DNA from 2 places in the Streptomyces sp. NPDC005803 genome. Region 1 is predicted to be linked to the other one. Evidence: predicted binding sites of a transcription regulator. Region 1 holds the regulator's gene; the other holds the start of a gene.
The links. Region 1 encodes HrcA, which represses chaperone genes, less so after heat shock. Its sites were predicted from a motif close to TTNGCACTCNGNNNNNCNGAGTGCNAA; they were not measured.
Positions count from the first base shown of each region.

Region 2: groES (co-chaperone GroES) is a predicted target of HrcA. The motif match lies at 1,976-2,002, and genes of this name have one in related genera.

Region 1 is NZ_JBEXXO010000005.1:190,022-193,225, reverse strand. Features, by position in the region: gene ABZ454_RS09800 (DUF3097 domain-containing protein) at 1-403, opposite strand, end outside; gene ABZ454_RS09795 (MBL fold metallo-hydrolase) at 429-1,160, opposite strand; gene hrcA (heat-inducible transcriptional repressor HrcA) at 1,346-2,362, shown strand; gene dnaJ (molecular chaperone DnaJ) at 2,363-3,204, shown strand, end outside.
Region 2 is NZ_JBEXXO010000018.1:30,811-34,014, reverse strand. Features, by position in the region: gene groL (chaperonin GroEL) at 1-1,411, opposite strand, end outside; gene groES (co-chaperone GroES) at 1,515-1,823, opposite strand; gene ABZ454_RS24535 (hypothetical protein) at 2,124-2,432, opposite strand; gene ABZ454_RS24530 (polysaccharide deacetylase family protein) at 2,429-3,204, opposite strand, start outside.

The DNA of each region.
Region 1 (3,204 bases):
TGCGCAGGTCGTCGCCCCAGACCCGCTCCACCAGCTCGGCGTCGTGCCGGCCCTCCACGTAGATCCGCCCGGCCCGTGCCACCCTCGCCCGAGCCCCGGGCACCGCCACGGAACCGGAGGCCGTCCGGCCGGGCCGGGCCGGGCCGCCCGCCGACGGGCGCACCAGCGTGACGACCCGGCCCTCCAGCAGGAAGCCGCGCGGCGTCATCGGGAAGACCCGGTGCTTGCCGAAGCGGTCCTCCAGGGTCACCGTCGGGCCCTCGGCCGTCTTCTCGCAGCGGATCACCGCACCGCAGAAGCCGGTGACGGCCTCCTCCACGACCAGATCCGGGTCGGCGGGCACCTCGGGAGCGGGGGCGGACTTCTTCCACGGCGGGGTCAGGTCCGGCTGGTAGCTGCGCATCGGACGACGATAAGCGGGGAGCGGCCTACGACACGCCGAACCGGGCAGCGAGATCATCGCGTTGGGCCCGGACGAACGCGGCGTCCACGACCGCCCCGTGCCCCGGCACGTACAGCGCGTCCTCGCCGCCCAGCGCCAGCAGCCGGTCCAGCGCCGCCGGCCAGCGCGCCGGGAAGGCGTCCGGGCCCGCCTGCGGCTCGCCGGACTCCTCCACCAGGTCGCCGCAGCACACGATCGCGGGGGAGCCCGAGGCGGCGGGCACCAGCACCGCCAGATCGTGACCGCTGTGCCCCGGGCCGACGTTCACCAGCACCACCTCGCGCCCGCCTCCCAGATCGAGTGCCCATGAGCCGCACACCTCGTGATGCGGCGCCACCAGCACATCGGCGGACTCGGCCGCATCGTGCTCGGCCAGGCCGTGCCGCACCGCGTCGGCGTGCAGCTCGTCCGCCCCACGCCGCAGCAGGTCCGTCAGGCCGGCCGCGCCGTACACCTGCGCCCCGGCGAAGGCGGCCGTGCCCAGCACATGATCGAAATGGGGGTGGCTGAGTGCGATATGCGTCACCCTCCTGCCGAGCAGAGACTCCGCCTGACCGCGCACTTCGACCGCTTCACGGAGTGACGACCCGGTATCGCAGAGCAGCGCTCCGTCCGTCCCGGCCACCAGGACGACCGAGGCATCCCACACCGGAAGGCGTCTACGGCCCACTCCGTGTCCGAGTCGCTCCCAGCCGAACTCTTCCCAAGCGGCGTCCATACGGCGACGCTATCGGCAACGACCTGCGCAGTCACGCGGTAGCGTGGCCGGTCGCCCTTGCTAGGGGGCCACCCCGTCGCCGTACACTGGCCGGGGGATTGCTGGCACTCGTACGCACAGAGTGCCAGGGCAGGACCCGGGAACGGCCCGAGAACCACCGAGGTACACAGCTGGAGGTGTGCGCGATGCTCAGCGAACGCAGACTCGAAGTGCTGCGCGCCATCGTCCAGGACTATGTCGGCACCGAGGAGCCCGTCGGCTCCAAGGCGCTCACGGAGCGGCACAAGCTGGGGGTCTCCCCGGCCACCGTCCGCAACGACATGGCGGTGCTGGAGGACGAGGGCTTCATCGCCCAGCCGCACACCAGCGCGGGACGCATCCCGACGGACAAGGGCTACCGGCTCTTCGTCGACAAGCTCGCGGGGGTCAAGCCCCTGTCGTCGCCGGAGCGCCGTGCCATCCAGAATTTCCTCGACGGCGCGGTCGACCTCGACGATGTCGTGGGGCGGACCGTACGGCTGCTCGCGCAGCTGACCCGGCAGGTCGCCGTCGTGCAGTACCCCTCGCTGACCCGCTCGACGGTGCGGCACGTGGAACTGCTGTCCCTGGCCCCCGCCCGGCTGATGCTCGTGCTGATCACGGACACCGGCCGGGTGGAGCAGCGGCTGGTCGACTGTCCCGCGCCGTTCGGTGAGGCGTCTCTCGCCGATCTGCGGGCCCGGCTCAACAGCCGGGTCGTGGGACGCCGCTTCGCGGACGTCCCGCAGCTGGTGCAGGACCTGCCGGAATCCTTCGAGAGCGAGGACCGGGGAACCGTGTCCACCGTGCTCTCGATCCTGCTCGAAACCCTCGTCGAGGAGACGGAGGAGCGGCTGATGATCGGCGGCACCTCCAACCTCACCCGCTTCGGGCACGACTTCCCCGTGATGATCCGGCCGGTGCTGGAGGCATTGGAGGAGCAGGTCGTGCTGCTGAAGCTGCTCGGCGAGGCCAAGGACTCGGGCATGACCGTACGTATCGGGCACGAGAACGCCCACGAGGGGCTCAACTCCACGTCCGTCGTCGCGGTCGGCTACGGTTCGGGCGACGAGGCAGTCGCCAAACTCGGCGTGGTCGGACCGACCCGCATGGACTACCCCGGAACGATGGGAGCGGTACGCGCAGTGGCACGTTACGTCGGACAGATCCTGGCGGAGTCGTAAGTGGCCACGGACTACTACGCCGTACTCGGCGTGCGCCGCGACGCTTCTCAGGACGAGATCAAGAAGGCCTTCCGGAGGCTCGCCCGCGAGCTGCACCCGGACGTGAACCCCGATCCGAAGACCCAGGAGCGGTTCAAGGAGATCAACGCCGCTTACGAGGTGTTGTCGGACGCTCAGAAGAAGCAGGTCTACGACCTCGGCGGCGACCCGCTGTCCGCCTCCGGAGGCGGTGGCGCGGGCGGATTCGGACAGGGTGGCTTCGGCAACTTCTCCGACATCATGGACGCGTTCTTCGGTACGTCGTCGCAGCGCGGACCCCGTTCGCGCACCCGTCGCGGCCAGGACGCCATGATCCGGCTGGAGATCGACCTCTCCGAGTCGGCCTTCGGCACGACCAAGGACATCCAGGTCGACACGGCCGTCGTCTGTACGACCTGCAACGGCGAGGGGGCCGCACCCGGCACCTCCGCCCAGACCTGCGACATGTGCCGCGGCCGCGGCGAGGTCTCCCAGGTCACCCGGTCGTTCCTCGGCCAGGTCATGACCTCGCGGCCCTGCCCCCAGTGCCAGGGCTTCGGTACGGTCGTGCCGACCCCGTGCCCGGAGTGCGCCGGTGACGGCCGCATCCGCTCGCGGCGCACGCTCACCGTGAAGATCCCCGCCGGTGTCGACAACGGCACCCGCATCCAGCTCGCGGGCGAGGGCGAGGTCGGCCCCGGCGGCGGCCCGGCCGGCGATCTCTACGTCGAGATCCACGAGCTGCCGCACGCCGTGTTCCAGCGGCGCGGCGACGACCTGCACTGCACGGTCACCATCCCCATGACGGCGGCGGCCCTCGGCAC
Region 2 (3,204 bases), on a different contig from region 1:
CGGAGACCTTCGAGGTGATGACGTAGCCCTCGAGGCCCGCGTTCTCGGCGATCCAGCGGAGCGGCTCGACGGCGGCGCGGCGCACGACCGCGACACCGGTGGCCTCGTCGCCGGTCTTGCCGAGGTTACCCTCGAGGACCTTGACGGCGTGGACCAGAGCGGAGCCACCACCGGAGACGATGCCCTCCTCGACCGCGGCGCGGGTCGCGGAGATGGCGTCCTCCAGACGGTGCTTCTTCTCCTTGAGCTCCACCTCGGTGGCCGCACCGACGCGGATCACGCAGACCCCGCCGGCCAGCTTCGCCAGGCGCTCCTGGAGCTTCTCGCGGTCCCAGTCGGAGTCCGTGGACTCGATCTCGGCCTTGATCTGGTTGACGCGGCCGGCGACCTCGTCGGACTTGCCGCCACCGTCGACGATGGTGGTGTCGTCCTTGGAGACGGTCACGCGGCGGGCGGTGCCCAGCACGTCCAGACCGGCCTGGTCGAGCTTGAGGCCGACCTCCTCGGCGATGACGGTCGCACCGGTGAGGGTGGCGATGTCGCCGAGCATGGCCTTGCGGCGGTCACCGAAGCCCGGGGCCTTCACCGCGACGGCGTTGAAGGTGCCACGGATCTTGTTGACGACCAGGGTCGACAGGGCCTCGCCCTCGACGTCCTCGGCGATGATCAGCAGCGGCTTGGAGGCACCGGCCTGGATGACCTTCTCCAGGAGCGGCAGCAGCTCCTGGATCGAGCCGATCTTGCCCTGGTGGATCAGGATGTACGGGTCGTCGAGGACGGCCTCCATACGCTCCTGGTCGGTCACCATGTACGGGGACAGGTAGCCCTTGTCGAAGGCCATGCCCTCGGTGAAGTCGAGGTCCAGACCGAAGGTGTTGGACTCCTCGACGGTGATGACACCGTCCTTGCCGACCTTGTCCATCGCGTCCGCGATGAGCTCGCCGACCTGGGCGTCCTGCGCGGAGAGCGCGGCCACGGCGGCGATGTCGGACTTGTCGTCGATCGGGCGGGCGGTCGCGAGGAGCTCCTCGGACACGGCCTTGACCGCGGCGTCGATGCCCTTCTTCAGGGCGGCCGGGGACGCGCCCGCGGCCACGTTGCGCAGGCCCTCGCGGACGAGCGCCTGGGCCAGGACGGTGGCGGTGGTCGTACCGTCACCGGCTACGTCGTTGGTCTTGGTCGCCACCTCCTTCACCAGCTGGGCACCGAGGTTCTCGTACGGGTCGTCCAGCTCGACCTCGCGCGCGATGGTGACACCGTCGTTGGTGATGGTGGGCGCACCGAACTTCTTGTCGATGACGACGTTGCGGCCCTTGGGGCCGATCGTCACCTTGACCGTGTCGGCAAGCTTGTTGACGCCGCGCTCGAGGGCGCGACGGGCGTCCTCGTCGAACTTCAGGATCTTCGCCATGGAGCTGAACTGTCCTCTCAACACAAAGAACTGCGCCCCTGCCGCCCGGCTAGTTATTTCGCAGGGGGCCAGGGGCGCAGAACAGAAGCAAACGTTAAGTGAATTACTTCTCGATGATCGCGAGCACGTCGCGAGCCGAGAGGACGAGGTACTCCTCGCCGTTGTACTTCACCTCGGTGCCGCCGTACTTGCTGTACAGCACGACATCGCCGGTCTTGACGTCGAGCGGAAGGCGCTCGCCGTTCTCGAAGCGGCCCGGGCCCACGGCCAGGACGACGCCCTCCTGGGGCTTCTCCTTGGCTGTGTCCGGAATGACCAGGCCGGAGGCCGTGGTCTGCTCGGCGTCGAGCGGCTGGACCACAATGCGGTCCTCGAGCGGCTTGATCGCAACCTTGGAGCTGGCGGTCGACACGATCCGGTCTCCCCCTTCGGAGATCTCACGGGGTTATCAGTCTGTGGGTGGCGACCAGGTGGGCCCGTCGTCGCGGGTGCCGGACCTGCCGGTCGCACAGTACTGCTGGCACTCTCCAGTGGGGAGTGCCAGCACTGAGACTATGACCGCGATTAGCACTCGGTCAAGCGGAGTGCCAATTCATGACCCTCGTGGCGTCCTGGGGGGCGCGTCCGTACGACTGCGGCCGCGCAACGTTCCGCTCACCCCAGGGACAACGCGGGGGCCGTCCGGAGCGTTCCGCGAGACCCCCTGCGGGCCCTACCGCCTCACACACCCCGCGTCCGCGTCCGCGTCGGCCCCCGGCCACCAGCGCTTCGACCGGGCCACCGCCCCGGTGCGGCCGGGGCCGCCGCAGGCGACGACGACCATCGCCCCCGGCGCCCCGTGATCACCGCGCACCACAGCGGGCCGCGCCGCCTCCTGAGCGCCCGGCGACAGGTTCACCCGCCGCGCCGCCTTGCGGCCCAGCCGCTCGATCGGGTCCACCGACTGCGCGCAGCCGGCGGTGGCGGTCAGGAGCGCACCGGCGGTCAGCAGTCCGGCCAGCAGCCGGTGCGCCCTTCTCATACGTAGTCCTCCAGCCGGGCCACGGCGTATCCCTTGTCCGTGACGACCTTCATGACGGACCGGATCAGGTCGGGCATGCTGCCCTTCCACTCCTCCTTGCCCCGGAAGTGCGTGAGGATGATGTCGCCGGGGTGCAGGTCCCGGTCCTCCTCCCGCCACTCCATGTGGTCGGGGAACGCCTCCGCCGCCCACAGGGGCACGGCCGTGATCCCGCAGGACTTGGCGATCCGCAGGGTGTCGCCGTTGTAGTTGCCGTACGGCGGCCGGAAGAGCCGGGGGCGCTCGCCGTACTGCTTCTCGAGGATGTCCTGCTGGTCGCAGATCTCCCGCTTCTGCTCGTCGTGGGAGAGACCGGGCAGGTAGCGGTGGTTCAGCGTGTGGTTGCCGAGGACGGCGCCGCGGACCTGCGCCTCCTTGAAGTACGTGTAGTCGTCGCGCACCAGGTAGTCGCTGAGGAAGGCGCTGTACGGGATGTTCAGCTCCGACATCATCTTCAGCAGCTCGGGGTCCTTCTCCTCCCCGTCGTCCATCGTCAGGAAGACGACCTTCTCCTTGGTGGGGACCGTGGTGAAGACGGGCGGCAGCGACGCGTCGCCGCCCTCGACCTCGAAGCCCTTGCGGGTGGTGAGGTGCGGCTTCACGGCGGGGGGCAGGGGCGGGGTCAGCGGGGTGCTCGCCAGGCCCCACTTCCTGGCGGCGACGGCCCGGGCGGCCTGGGCGCGGCGCGCCTTCTCGGCCTGCCCCGCCATGGAGCCCGCCGCCCCCGCCGGGG